DNA from 2 places in the Limosilactobacillus albertensis genome. Region 2 is predicted to be linked to the other one. Evidence: a T-box and tRNA genes for the amino acid it is inferred to sense, from the RefSeq annotation. Region 2 holds a T-box; the other holds one or more tRNA genes.
What was found. A T-box is a leader RNA that pairs with one kind of tRNA and senses whether it is charged. The one in region 2 lies ahead of leuS (leucine--tRNA ligase), so its partner is inferred to be a tRNA-Leu.

Region 1 (9,827 bases), on a different contig from region 2:
ATGTAAAATATATAGCATACGCAATGTTTAACAAACAATGGCGTAAGGAGGAAAGAGAAATGAGTTCACCTGTCTATATTCAAATTCATAATCAATTAAGAAAAAATATTGAAGATGGCAAGTGGAAAGTTGGTGAGAAAATTCCGGCTGAACGTGAGCTTGCTAATGACTTTAGCGTCAGTCGGATGACCTTGCGGCAAGCAATTCAGGCATTAGTTGACGAGGGGATTCTTGAACGCCGTGTTGGTTCAGGAACATTTGTTGCTAACCGGAAAGTTCAGGAAAAAATGTCAGGGGTGACAAGTTTTACTGAATTGATGGATGCCATGGGCAAAAAAGCAGCTAGCAAGACGATTTCCTATCACTTAACCATTCCATCACAAACAGAAGTGGAGAAGCTGAAATTAGGGCCTGACGAGCAGGTTCTGCGAATGGAACGAGTACGCTATGGTAATGAGGTACCGATTTGTTATGAAATTGCAACCGTACCAGCCAGCCTTGTCCAACAGTTTAGCAAAGAAGAAATTACCACATCTTTTTATCGGACCTTAGAAGAAAAAGCGAACCTTTATCCGGGACATGCTATTCAGCATATTTCAGCAACAAAGGCAACTGAAAAAATTGCTAGTTACTTACAGATCAAACGAGGAGATGCCCTTTTGCGGATGACTCAATTGTCATATCTCCAAGACGGACGACCATTTGAGTATGTTCACACTCAATATGTTGGCTCGCGGTTTGAGTTTGTTTTTGAAAAGTAAATTTTAAGGTTTATTAATAATCCGTGTTACAATACTGATTAACAATACTACTTTTGAGAGGAACTATACTAATGAAATTTGATTATCCGGACGATAGCCTTACCCTCCATACCGATGCATATGAATTAAGTATGATGCAGACTTACTGGAAAAAGGGGATGGGGAACCGTCGTGCTGTTTTTGAAGCCTTTTTTCGTAAAATGCCATTTAATAATGGGTATGCTGTTTTTGCCGGCTTAGATCACATTATTCGTTATGTAAAGCAATTGCGTTTTACTGATAGCGATATTGAATACTTGAAATCCACCAATCAATTTGATGATGACTTCTTAGAATATTTACGTGATTTTAAATTTACTGGTTCAATCAATAGCTTTGAAGAAGGAGACCTTGTATTTAATCATGAGCCTATTATTCAAGTTGATGCACCAATCATCGAAGGACAGTTAATAGAAACTGCTATTTTAAATATTCTTAATTATCAAATTATGGTGGCAACAAAGGCTTCACGGATTAAGTCCATCGTTGGCAACCAAATCGTAATGGAGTTTGGTTCACGTCGAGCACAAGAGCTGGATGCAGCTTTATGGGGAACGCGGGCAGCCTACATTGGCGGCTTTGATGCAACTAGCAATGTTCGTGCGGGTAAGTTGTTTGGCATTCCTATTTCGGGAACGCATGCCCATGCCCTAGTGCAGGTATATATGAATGACTATGATGCTTTTAAAGCATATGCGGAGACGCACCATAACTGTGTCTTCCTTGTTGACACTTTTGACACTTTGAAGAGCGGGGTTCCTAATGCCATTAAGGTTGCAAAGGAATTTGGTGATAAGATTAACTTTATTGGTGTCCGCATTGATAGTGGCGATATGGCCTACTTGTCCAAGAAGGTCCGTAAAATGCTTGATGATGCCGGATTCCCTGATGCTAAGATTATTGCATCCAATGGTTTAGACGAAAAAACAATCCAGAATCTCCAAATGCAAGGAGCTAAGATTGATACTTGGGGAATTGGTACTAAGTTAATTACTGCTTATGATCAACCCACTTTAGGGGCAGTATATAAACTGGTTGCTATTGAAGATGAAAATGGTAACCTTGTTGACACTATTAAGCTCTCTAATAATGTTGGAAAAATGTCAACTCCTGGTAAAAAGCAGGTATGGCGGATTAATGACCGTGCTGACCGAAAGAGCGAAGGGGATTACATTACTTTAGTAGATGAAGATCCGCGTAAGGAAAAATCACTTAATATGTTTAATCCGAACTTCCCTCTTCAGCAAAAAGATGTTGAAGACTTTACCGCGCGTCCAATGTTAAAACCTATTTGGCAAGACGGTAAGTTTGTTTATGATGAACCAACACTAGAAGAAAGCCGCCAACACCGCTTTGAGAGTTTGAATGCGTTGTGGGATGAATACAAGCGGGACTTAAATCCGGAAGTATATCCAGTGGACTTATCGCAGAAATGTTATGACAATAAATTAAAACTAATCCATCAAGTTCACGAATATGTTAAATCATTGAATAAATAGAGGTAAGAAACAGTGCGAAAGTGTCAAGAAGAAATAATTAACGCATTGGGAGTTAATGCGCAAATTGATCCTGAAGCTGAGATTGACAAGCGGGTTCAATTCTTATGTGATTTTCTCCAAACTACTAACATGAAGACGTTGGTATTGGGAATTTCTGGGGGACAGGATTCAACATTAGCTGGACGCCTTTCTCAATTGGCAGTGGAAAAATTACGTAAAGAGACCGGAAATGCTGACTACCAATTTATTGCAGTCCGTCTTCCTTACGGTGAACAGGCTGATGAGTCAGATGCGATGTCCGCAATTAATGATTTTATTAAGCCCGATAAAATGATGCGTGTTAATATTAAAGCCGCCACTGATGCAATGGTTAACTCATTAACTGCGGCTGGCGCGGTAATTAGTGATTTTAATAAGGGCAATATCAAGGCTCGTGAACGGATGATTGTCCAATACGCAATCGCTGGTCAAAATGGCGGCGCAGTTGTGGGAACCGATCATGCAGCAGAAGCGGTAACTGGTTTCTATACTAAATTTGGTGATGGCGGTGCGGATATAACGCCGCTTGCCGGACTGGATAAGCGTCAAGGGAAGGCTCTTTTAAAATCCTTAAATGCACCGGCTAAGCTTTATGACAAGACACCGACAGCAGATCTTGAGGAAGATAAGCCAATGCGGCCAGATGAAGAAGCACTTGGTGTCCGCTATGAAGAAATTGATGACTTTTTAGAAGGACGTGCGGTTTCAACAGAAGCAGCAGAAAAGATTGAAAGCTGGTATCGTCGAACACAGCATAAACGTCATTTACCAATTGCTCCTTATGATACATGGTGGAAATAATAAGAATTAATTAACATGAGGAGGCTGGGACGCAACTCAGTCTCCTCAATTTTTAGGAGGATGAAAATGGAAGAGGAAACACTTCAACTTGTTAGCAAACAATTACCTGATATTCGCCCGCAACAAATTAAAGCAGCCCTCGGATTAATGGACGAAGGAAATACTATTCCTTTTATTGCCCGCTACCGTAAAGAAATGACGGGAACGCTTGATGAAGTTCAACTACAGGCTATTCGGGATGAATATCACCGTGTAACTACATTACGCGAACGTCAAGCAACGGTCATCAATAAAATTAAAGAGCTTGGCAAACTAACTCCTGCTCTGGAAAAACAAATTAATAATGCAACTGAATTACAAGAAGTAGAGGACCTTTATTTGCCATATAAGCAAAAGCGGCAAACGAAGGCTCAGCAAGCACGACAACATGGACTTGCACCGTTAGCAAATTGGTTGTTATCGTATCCAGACGATGATTTAACAACTAAGGCCCAAGAATTTATCAATGAGGATGTACCAGATGCTGAGAGTGCATTAGCGGGGGCGCATGAGATCCTTGCAGAAGCGATTAGCGAAATGGCAACAGTTCGGGGATGGTTACGAAATTATACAGCCCAGCATGGTCAATTAGAAACCAGCGTAAAGCGCGACGGGGAAGAAAAGGATGAACTAGGAACCTATAAGCAATACTATGAATTTTCAAGTTCAGTGCAAAAGTTAAATTCATACCAGATTCTTGCTTTTAATCGTGGTGAAAAAGAGGGAATCCTCAATGTAAAAATAACAGTTGATGAGGCACCAATAATGAATTACCTTCATTTCCGCCTTATAAGGACGCAAAAGCAAAATGATGCTACTGAATTTATTGAAGAAGCCTACCAGGATGCCTATAAGCGGTTCTTAGGCCCAGCAATCGAACGTGAATTACGGCGGCAATTAACAGAAGGTGCAGATGAACAAGCAATAAAGGTCTTTGGTGAAAACCTTTACCATTTATTGATGCAAGCGCCAATTAAGGGGAAAGTTGTGTTAGGATTTGACCCTGCCTACCGTACTGGTTGTAAGTTAGCCGTCCTTGATGAAAATGGCAAGTTTTTAACTAAAGCCGTTATTTACCCGCACAAACCAGCTCCAGAAAAACAACGGGCAGCTGCAGAGGGTGAATTTATTGACTTACTAGAAAAGTACCATGTTGAAATGATCGCCATTGGTAACGGAACGGCCAGTCGTGAGTCAGAACAATTTGTAGCTGAAGCGCTAAAAAAGATTGAGCGTCCAATCTATTACGTAATTGTGAATGAAGCAGGGGCCTCTGTCTATTCGGCAAGTAAGGAAGCACGGGATGAATTTCCGGACCTTCATGTTGAACAGCGGAGTGCAATTAGCATCGGCCGACGACTACAGGATCCGTTAGCAGAATTGGTAAAAATTGACCCACAAGCGGTAGGGGTTGGCCAGTATCAACATGATTTACCGAAGAAAGAATTAAGCGGCGAATTAGAGACAATTGTTGAACGAGCTGTAAACCGTGTCGGAGTTAACCTCAATACTGCTAGTTACCAACTATTAACGCGAATCTCGGGACTAAATAAGACAATTGCCAAAAATATCGTTACTTACCGGGACGAAAATGGCCGCTATACTAACCGTACGCAATTAAAGCAGGTTCCTCGTTTAGGACCTAAAGCTTACCAGCAATCGGTTGGCTTCTTACGGATTATCGACGGTGAAAACCCATTAGATAATACCGATGTCCATCCGGAAAGTTACCAAGTTGCGCAGAAAATCATGGAGGCAGCAGGAATTGATATCAATGATCTGGGAACACCCGCTGCTGAAAAGAAGTTAAAAGCACTTGATATTAATCAATTTACTGATGACCAAGTAGGGACAGAAACGGTTAATGATATTATTTCATCTTTGCAAAAGCCGGGGCGTGACCTCCGTGACTCGATGCCGGCACCATTATTGCGTCATGATGTAATGACAATTGAAGACCTTCAACCAGGAATGAAACTTCAAGGAACGGTCCGTAATGTTGTCGATTTTGGTGCCTTTGTTGATATTGGTGTTAAGCATGATGGATTAGTTCATGTTTCAAAGATGAGTAAGCAATTTATTCGTGATCCACGGGCAATTGTCGCAGTTGGTGATATTGTGGACGTGTGGATTGATGATGTAGATTTGAAACGCCAGCGAATTCAATTAACCATGATTGAACCGGAGACGGTCGCAAATGACTAATGCGGAATTACAACGCTTGACCGAACAATGGTCGCAAAAATACTTTGGGCGCGATTTTGTGCACAAGGTATTTTTTAATAAGCGCTTGAAAACAACAGGTGGGCGTTATCATTTAAGTGACCACCATATTGATATTAATCCGTTAATGTACACTGAATTTGACCTCAATAATCTTCGGCAAGTCGTCCTTCATGAATTATGTCATTACCATTTACATTTGCTCGGAATGGATTATCATCATCGAAGCCAGGCGTTTAAGACGCTGTTAGCGCAAGTCGGCGGATCACGATATGCACCGCCTACCAGCAAAGCAAAACGTAATGTTAAGCGAAAATGGCATTATATTTGTACAGGTTGCGGCGTTGAAATAGCGCGACAACGGCGTTTTAACACCCACCGTTATGTTTGCCGACGGTGTGGACACCATTTTATTTTAAAAAATTAAAAAAAGTTGTTGCCAACGAATAGGTATCTTGCTATAATAATATTCGTTGGTTGATATGCGGCCGTGGCGGAACTGGCAGACGCGTAAGATTAAGGATCTTATGGTCGATTATGACCGTGGAGGTTCAAGTCCTCTCGGCCGCACTATAAAAAAGCTCTGAGTATGTATACTCGGAGCTTTTTTATTTTAAATTTTTATTAATAAACTTTACTTAAATTTTACTTCTTAGCTTGCTATCTCGTTAATGAAAGCGCTATACTTTAGATGTTGTAGTTAGTAACGAGGAGGGACTTATCGATGGATGCAAATATCAAATGGCTTGATGATCCGGAAACGTTTCGGGTTAATCAACTAGCAGCACATAGTGACCACTATTACTATGGTGATTATGATGAATGGCGTCGTGATGATAGCAGGTTTGTGCAGAGTTTAGATGGAAAATGGCAATTTAAGTTCGCTAAAAATCCTCGTGAGCGGGTAAGTGAATTTTATGCCAAGGATTATGACAGTAGCAGCTTTGATACGATTGAAGTACCAAGCGAAATTGAATTAAATAACTATGCCCAGAACAACTATATTAATACCTTAATCCCATGGGAAGGGAAAATCTATCGGCGACCTGCATATGCTCTTAGTCCCGATGATTCTCAAGAAGGATCTTTTAGCGATGGTGATGATAATACCGTCGGCGCGTACTTGAAACGGTTTGATCTTGACCCTGCCTTGCGTGGTAAACAAATCCGGATTCGTTTTGATGGTGTAGAGCGGGCAATTTACTTATGGCTTAATGGGCACTTTATTGGCTACGCTGAGGATAGCTTTACCCCGTCCGAATTTGATTTGACCCCTTATATTCAGGATGAAGCTAATGTTTTAGCAGTAGAAGTTTTCAAGCATAGTACTGCCTCGTGGATTGAGGACCAAGATATGTTCCGCTTTTCGGGGATCTTCCGAAGTGTGAACTTATTAGCTCAGCCCCTTGTTCATGTTGAAGATCTTAATATTCGGCCAACTGTTACTGATAATTATCAGGATGGTATTTTTAACGTTGACCTCCAGCTCCAAGGTGAGAAAACGGGCAATGTTAATATTCGGGTAGTTGATAGTGATGGAAATATCCTCGTTAATGAAACCCATCCTGTTGCCCCAACGGTAAAGGTTCAGGACCAGTTTTTGGAGAATATCCACTTGTGGGATAACCATGATCCGTACCTTTATCAACTATTAGTAGAAATTCGCGATGATGAAGGAAAGTTACTTGAACTTGTTCCGTATCGTTTTGGTTTTCGACGGATTGAAGTTAATCAAGATCATGTCGTGCTATTAAACGGAAAGCGGCTAATTATTAATGGTGTAAACCGCCATGAGTGGAACGCTAAACGTGGTCGGGCGATTACGATGGATGATATGACGAGCGATATTAAGACATTTAAGGAAAATAATATTAACGCCGTGCGAACATGTCACTATCCTGATCAGATTCCTTGGTATTACCTTTGTGATGATAATGGAATTTACATGATGGCTGAAAACAACTTGGAATCTCATGCTACTTGGCAAAAGATGGGTGCAATTGAGCCATCATACAATGTTCCTGGTTCAGTTCCGCAATGGCGTGAAGTAGTAGTTGATCGGGCACGGACTAACTATGAAACATTCAAGAATCACCCATCGATTTTATTCTGGTCACTGGGTAATGAATCATACGCTGGCGATAATGTTGTCAAAATGAACGAATTCTATAAGGAACATGATGATAGCCGCCTTGTCCACTATGAAGGTGTTTGTCATACTCCTGAATATCGTGAGCGGATTTCGGATGTTGAAAGTTGGATGTACTTGCCGCCTAAAGAGGTTGAAGAATACCTGAAGAATAATCCTGATAAGCCATTTATGGAATGTGAATATATGCATGACATGGGCAATTCTGATGGTGGAATGGGTTCATATATTGCATTGCTTGACAAATATCCACAATACTTTGGCGGCTTTATTTGGGACTTCATTGACCAGGCACTCCTTGTTAAGGATCCCGTAAGTGGTCAAGAAGTAATGCGTTATGGTGGTGATTTTGATGATCGTCACTCAGATTACGAGTTCTCAGGAGATGGCTTAATGTTTGCTGATCGGACACCAAAGCCAGCAATGCAGGAGGTAAGATATTACTATGGCTTACACAAATAAATTACGCGTGATATATGGTGATGGCACATTAGGACTTAGCAGTGAAGATTTTCATTACATTTTCAGTTATGAACGTGGCGGACTTGAATCGCTTAAGCTAAATGGTAAAGAGTGGCTATATCGTGAACCAATGCCGACATTTTGGCGCGCAACAACTGATAATGACCGCGGAAACGGCTTTAACATTCGGTCTGCGCAATGGCTTGCTGCTGATGCATTTCATAAGTGTGTTGGAATTAAGCTGACTGTTGACGGCCAGGAATTTGATGAATTACCGATTGCCCCGATAACCAATGAATTTAGCGATTCGGTATTTGCTACGAATGTTAAGATTGAGTATACGTTTGAAACATTGACTGTTCCATCAACGACGACAAGTGTGGCCTATGAAGTGATGGCAAACGGTGAAATCAAGGTAACCATGCATTATCAAGGGCATAAAGACTTACCGGGGTTACCCGTAGTAGGAATGCGTTTTGTTATGCCAACGGTGGCGACTGGTTTTGATTATCAAGGACTGTCTGGCGAAACTTACCCTGACCGAATGGCTGGAGCAAAAAAAGGAGTCTTCCATGTCGATGGGCTACCGGTAACTAAATATTTAGTACCGCAGGAAAATGGAATGCATATGGAAACGAATAATTTAACAATTACGCGGAATACGACGCAAAATAACGCGGATCATTCAAATGAACCGTTTAGCTTAAAGATTAAGCAAACTGATCGTCCATTTGCTTTCAGTTGTCTTCCATATACAGCTGAGGAATTGGAAAATGCTACTCATATTGAGGAACTACCGCTTGCACGACGGACAGTCTTGGTTATCGCCGGTGCTGTTCGTGGTGTCGGGGGAATTGATAGCTGGGGTGCTGATGTTGAGGAACAATACCATATTCCAGCAGATCAGGATATTGAATTTTCATTTGTGTTGAATGCAAAGTAAAGATATAAAAAAGTGTAACTGAAAGGATTCTTTCTCTCAGCTACACTTTTTTAATTAAACTCTCTTGTCATAATCCGGCCAAAATATTTCTTGAAGTGCGTACAGAAATAATAGAAACCATAGATAGTAAGAATGCTAAGCCCAAGCAGTGAAATTGCCAATAAAGCAGTAAACCAGCCTGGTTGCTTAAAGTAGAGGGTCGCGGTATTTTTCCCTTTCCGTTGATGGATATAGGGTGCACCAACTGATGAGCGTTGATAGTGTTTTAAACGTTGACCATTAACCGTTAAAAAGGATTCCTTGTAGGTAATAATTGGCAAACGAACCTTACCAGTCTTGTCAGCATTCCAGGTTAATTGAAGCCCGCCATGCGGTAAAACTGTATGGTTGTATTTATGCGCCTCATTAATAATTTGTCCCTCGTAAGCATAGGAACGCACATATTTCTGATTCATATATTTCTTTGGAATGGGGAGATAATCCGGACTTCGCTTTTCAACCATCGTCAGTAGTTGTCCAGGATAAAGGTCGTGAACCGAATGACGGAGGGCGGCCTTATCTTCACTTACCCGGGTGATTGCGCTGAAACTATTGAGAACAATTTCCGAATCGTAACGGGCTGCGCGTTTATAAACATCGATTGTTGTCGGTGTGAAGACTAGAAAAACCATTAATAATAGGATTCCAGTAGTTAGTTGATTGCTAAGGCCAATTTTGTGCGCCTTTTTTCCAAGGGTCGTTGCACTGATTCCGACACCAGCAAGCAACAGCGGGTATGCAATAATGGTCAAACGATTAGGGAATTGCAAAGTGTGACCTAATGCAGGGACTATATTTTGAAGGGCATTCCAAGGGATGAGGGATGAACTTAA
Region 2 (3,821 bases):
ATGTTCGTTTGCCAATGCAAGTTGTTGGGCTTCATCACGGTCAGTATCCTTGGCCATCTTGATCTTTGCGCGAACCTTGCCGTTAACTTGAACAATCATTTCAACTTCATCTTCAACCAACGCTTTTGGATCGTAAGTTGGCCATGGCTGATAAGTAATTGTATCACTCTCACCAAATTGGCTCCAAAGCTCTTCAGCCATATGAGGCATTATTGGAGCAATCATTTTAACAAAGCCCTTCATGTATTCTACTGGTAAGTCATCAGCCTTGTAAGCTTCATTAACGAAGACCATTAATTGGGAAATAGCGGTATTAAAGTGCATCCGTTCATAATCTTCGGTAACCTTTTTAACTGTTTGATTATAAACCTTGGTTAGCTTACCATCATTGAATGTTGATACTCGGTCACGAAGATGGTTATTATCATCCATCAATAACCGCCATACACGTTGAGCCCACTTGTTAGCACCGTGTAATCCTTTTTCATCCCAAGGTACAGATTCTTCAAGCGGTCCCATGAACATTTCGTAAAGCCGAAGAGTATCAGCACCATATTGGTCAACAATATCATCAGGGTTAACGACATTTCCTTTTGACTTGGACATCTTTTCATGGTTAGAACCTAGGATCATTCCTTGATTAACGAGCTTCATGAATGGTTCCTTAGTTGGGACAAGGCCAAGGTCATAGAGAACTTTGTGCCAGAATCGTGCGTAGAGCAAGTGAAGAACGGCATGTTCAGCACCACCAACATAAAGATCTACTGGTGACCAGTAATCAAGTGCTTCTTTGGAGGCAAATTCTTGATCATTATCCGGATCAGTATAACGAAGCCAGTACCATGATGAACCAGCCCATTGTGGCATTGTATTAGTTTCTCGCAAACCATGACGACCATTTTCATCGTAAACGTTAACCCAGTCTTCTACATTTGCAAGCGGACTCTCACCGGTTCCTGATGGTTCAATGTTATCAGTCTTTGGTAATTCAAGCGGAAGTTCATCTTCAGGAACTAGTGAAGTTGTGCCGTCATCCCAATGAATAACCGGAATTGGTTCACCCCAATAACGTTGGCGGCTGAAAATCCAGTCCCGCAGACGGTAGTTAACTTTCTTATGACCAGCATCATGCTCTTCTAGCCAGTCAATCATCTTTTGCTTAGCCTCAGCGTTATTTAATCCGTTGAGGAAGCCAGAGTTAATATGTTTACCATCACCATCAAAGGCACCTTCTGAAATATCTGCTCCCTCGATGATTGGCTTGATTGGTAAGTCAAACTTAGTAGCAAAATCATAATCCCGTTGATCACCTGATGGAACAGCCATAACAGCACCGGTTCCGTATGATGCAAGAACATAATCACTAATCCAGATTGGTAATTTTTCGCCATTTACTGGATTAATAACGTAAGAACCGGTAAATACCCCAGTCTTATCCTTATTTAAGTCAGTCCGTTCAAGATCCGACCGCCGTGAAGCCTCTTCCTTGTATTTTTCAACTTCCGCTTTGTGTTCTGGCGTTGTTAATTGGTCAACTAATTCTTGTTCTGGCGCAAGAACAACATAGGAAGCACCAAACAACGTATCTGCACGAGTAGTAAAGACTTCAATCTTCGTATCTTCATCCCCAACAACTGGGAAGTAAACGGAAGCACCTTCAGAACGGCCAATCCAGTTACGTTGCATTTCCTTAACACTCTCTGGCCAGTCAACAAGGTCCAGGTCATCAATTAGGCGGTCAGCATAAGCAGTAATCTTTAAAACCCATTGCCGCATTGGCTTTCGGTATACCGGGTAACCGCCCCGTTTAGTCTTACCATCTTCTACTTCTTCATTGGCAACAACTGTTCCGCCCATAAAGTCAGGGGCCCAGTTAACCATAATCTCACTTTCGTAAGCAAGACCTTTCTTGTAGAGCTGTTCAAAAATCCATTGGGTCCACTTATAGAACTTAGGATCAGTCGTATTTACTTCCCGATCCCAGTCATAAGAAAAACCAAGTGATTGAATTTGGTCGCGGAAGTGGTCAATGTTCTTATTCGTAAAGTCTTTAGGATTGTGGCCAGTCTTTAATGCATATTGTTCAGCTGGTAAACCAAATGCATCCCACCCCATTGGATGTAAAACATTAAAGCCCTGCATCCGCTTCATCCGTGACATTACATCGGTAGCAGTATAACCTTCTGGGTGTCCAACGTGTAATCCCTGACCAGATGGATAAGGGAACATGTCTAATGCATAGTATTTTTTCTTATCTTTATTAAGGTCAGCTTTAAAAGTCTTATTCTTTTTCCAAAACTTTTGCCACTTTTTTTCAATCGTCTTATGATCGTAAGCCATTTTCGTCTACTCCTTACTGTTAAATTCTAATTATCGTAATAAAAAAGTCCCGTAGAAAATATCTACGAGACGAAATCAATCCGCGGTACCACCCGTTTTCCATGAAAATCATGGCGCTTAGTACCTTAACGTGGTAAACGTCATTACCTACTATAAAGTTCAGTAACAATCACACTAGATGAGTTCATTAATGACCTGCCTCCTGTTCACACCACCACAGGATCTCTGATGACTAAATCAAAAACTACTATTTCTATTACGATCAAATATTTAACGCTTATTGTAACAACCACCATCAGTGATTGCAAGTATAAGATTTAATTATTAGCCTAAAATTGCTTTTAAGTCGTCTACTTTGTCTAAATGTTCCCATGGTAAATCAACGTCAGTCCGACCAAAATGGCCATAAGCAGCTGTTTGCTTGTAAATTGGCCGTTTTAAGTCGAGCATTTCGATAATACCAGCTGGCCGCAAGTCAAATACCTTACGAACTGCAGCAATTAATTCTTCTTCTGAGCGTGTACCTGTACCATAAGTATTAATCATAATCGATACTGGTTCCGCTACCCCAATTGCATAAGCCACTTGGATCTCTGCTTTTTTAGCATAGCCAGCTGCCACAATATTTTTAGCAATATAACGAGCAGCATAACTAGCAGACCGGTCAACCTTTGTAGCGTCCTTACCTGAAAATGCTCCACCACCATGGTGAGCAGCTCCGCCATAGGTATCAACAATAATCTTACGACCAGTTAACCCGGCATCCCCTTGTGGACCACCGATTACGAACCGGCCTGTTGGATTAATGAAGTACTTGGTCTTATCATCAAGGTACTTAGCTGGAATTACAGCTTTAATAACCTGTTCCTTAACGTCCTTCTTGATTTGGTCAAGGGAGGCTTCTGGGTCATGTTGAGTACTCAAAACAACCGTATCAACACGAAGCGGTTTGTCATTTTCATCATATTCAACTGTTACCTCAGCCTTAGCATCTGGACGAAGATAAGGAATAACACCGTCTTTACGTAATCGGGCAATCTTGCGCATCAATTTGTGGCTCAGCACTAATGTAAGCGGCATATATTCAGGTGTCTCATCAGTTGCATAACCAAACATCAGCCCCTGGTCACCAGCACCAATCTGGTCAAGCGGATCAGCATCTCCTTCACGTGTCTCTAAGGAATCATCAACCCCTTGAGCAATATCGGGTGACTGTTCATCAATTGCCGTAATAACTGCACAATTATCAGCATCAAAGCCGTATTTACCATCAGTGTAGCCAATTTTTCTGATTGTATCACGCACAATCTTTTGAATATTAACGTAAGCCTTTGTTGAAACTTCACCAAAGACCAATACTAATCCGGTAGTAACTGATGTCTCGACAGCGACCCGTGAGTCTGGGTCCTTTTCGAGTAACGCATCCAAAATCGCGTCACTAATTTGGTCAGCAATCTTATCTGGATGTCCTTCAGATACTG

Region 1: it has a tRNA-Leu gene. The T-box ahead of leuS (leucine--tRNA ligase) is inferred to sense a tRNA for this amino acid. The anticodon was not compared.

Annotation. Positions count from the first base shown of each region.
Region 1 covers NZ_JACIVD010000053.1:37,964-47,790, reverse strand. Annotated here, with positions in the region: gene H5S41_RS02970 (GntR family transcriptional regulator) at 60-761, shown strand; gene H5S41_RS02965 (nicotinate phosphoribosyltransferase) at 833-2,299, shown strand; gene nadE (NAD(+) synthase) at 2,312-3,139, shown strand; gene H5S41_RS02955 (Tex family protein) at 3,206-5,383, shown strand; gene H5S41_RS02950 (SprT family protein) at 5,376-5,828, shown strand; tRNA gene H5S41_RS02945 (tRNA-Leu) at 5,886-5,971, shown strand; gene H5S41_RS02940 (glycoside hydrolase family 2 TIM barrel-domain containing protein) at 6,126-8,012, shown strand; gene H5S41_RS02935 (beta-galactosidase small subunit) at 7,996-8,955, shown strand; gene H5S41_RS02930 (putative glycosyltransferase family protein) at 9,006-9,827, opposite strand, start outside.
Region 2 covers NZ_JACIVD010000074.1:24,013-27,833, reverse strand. Annotated here, with positions in the region: gene leuS (leucine--tRNA ligase) at 1-2,340, opposite strand, end outside; T-box leader at 2,403-2,610, opposite strand; gene metK (methionine adenosyltransferase) at 2,665-3,821, opposite strand, start outside.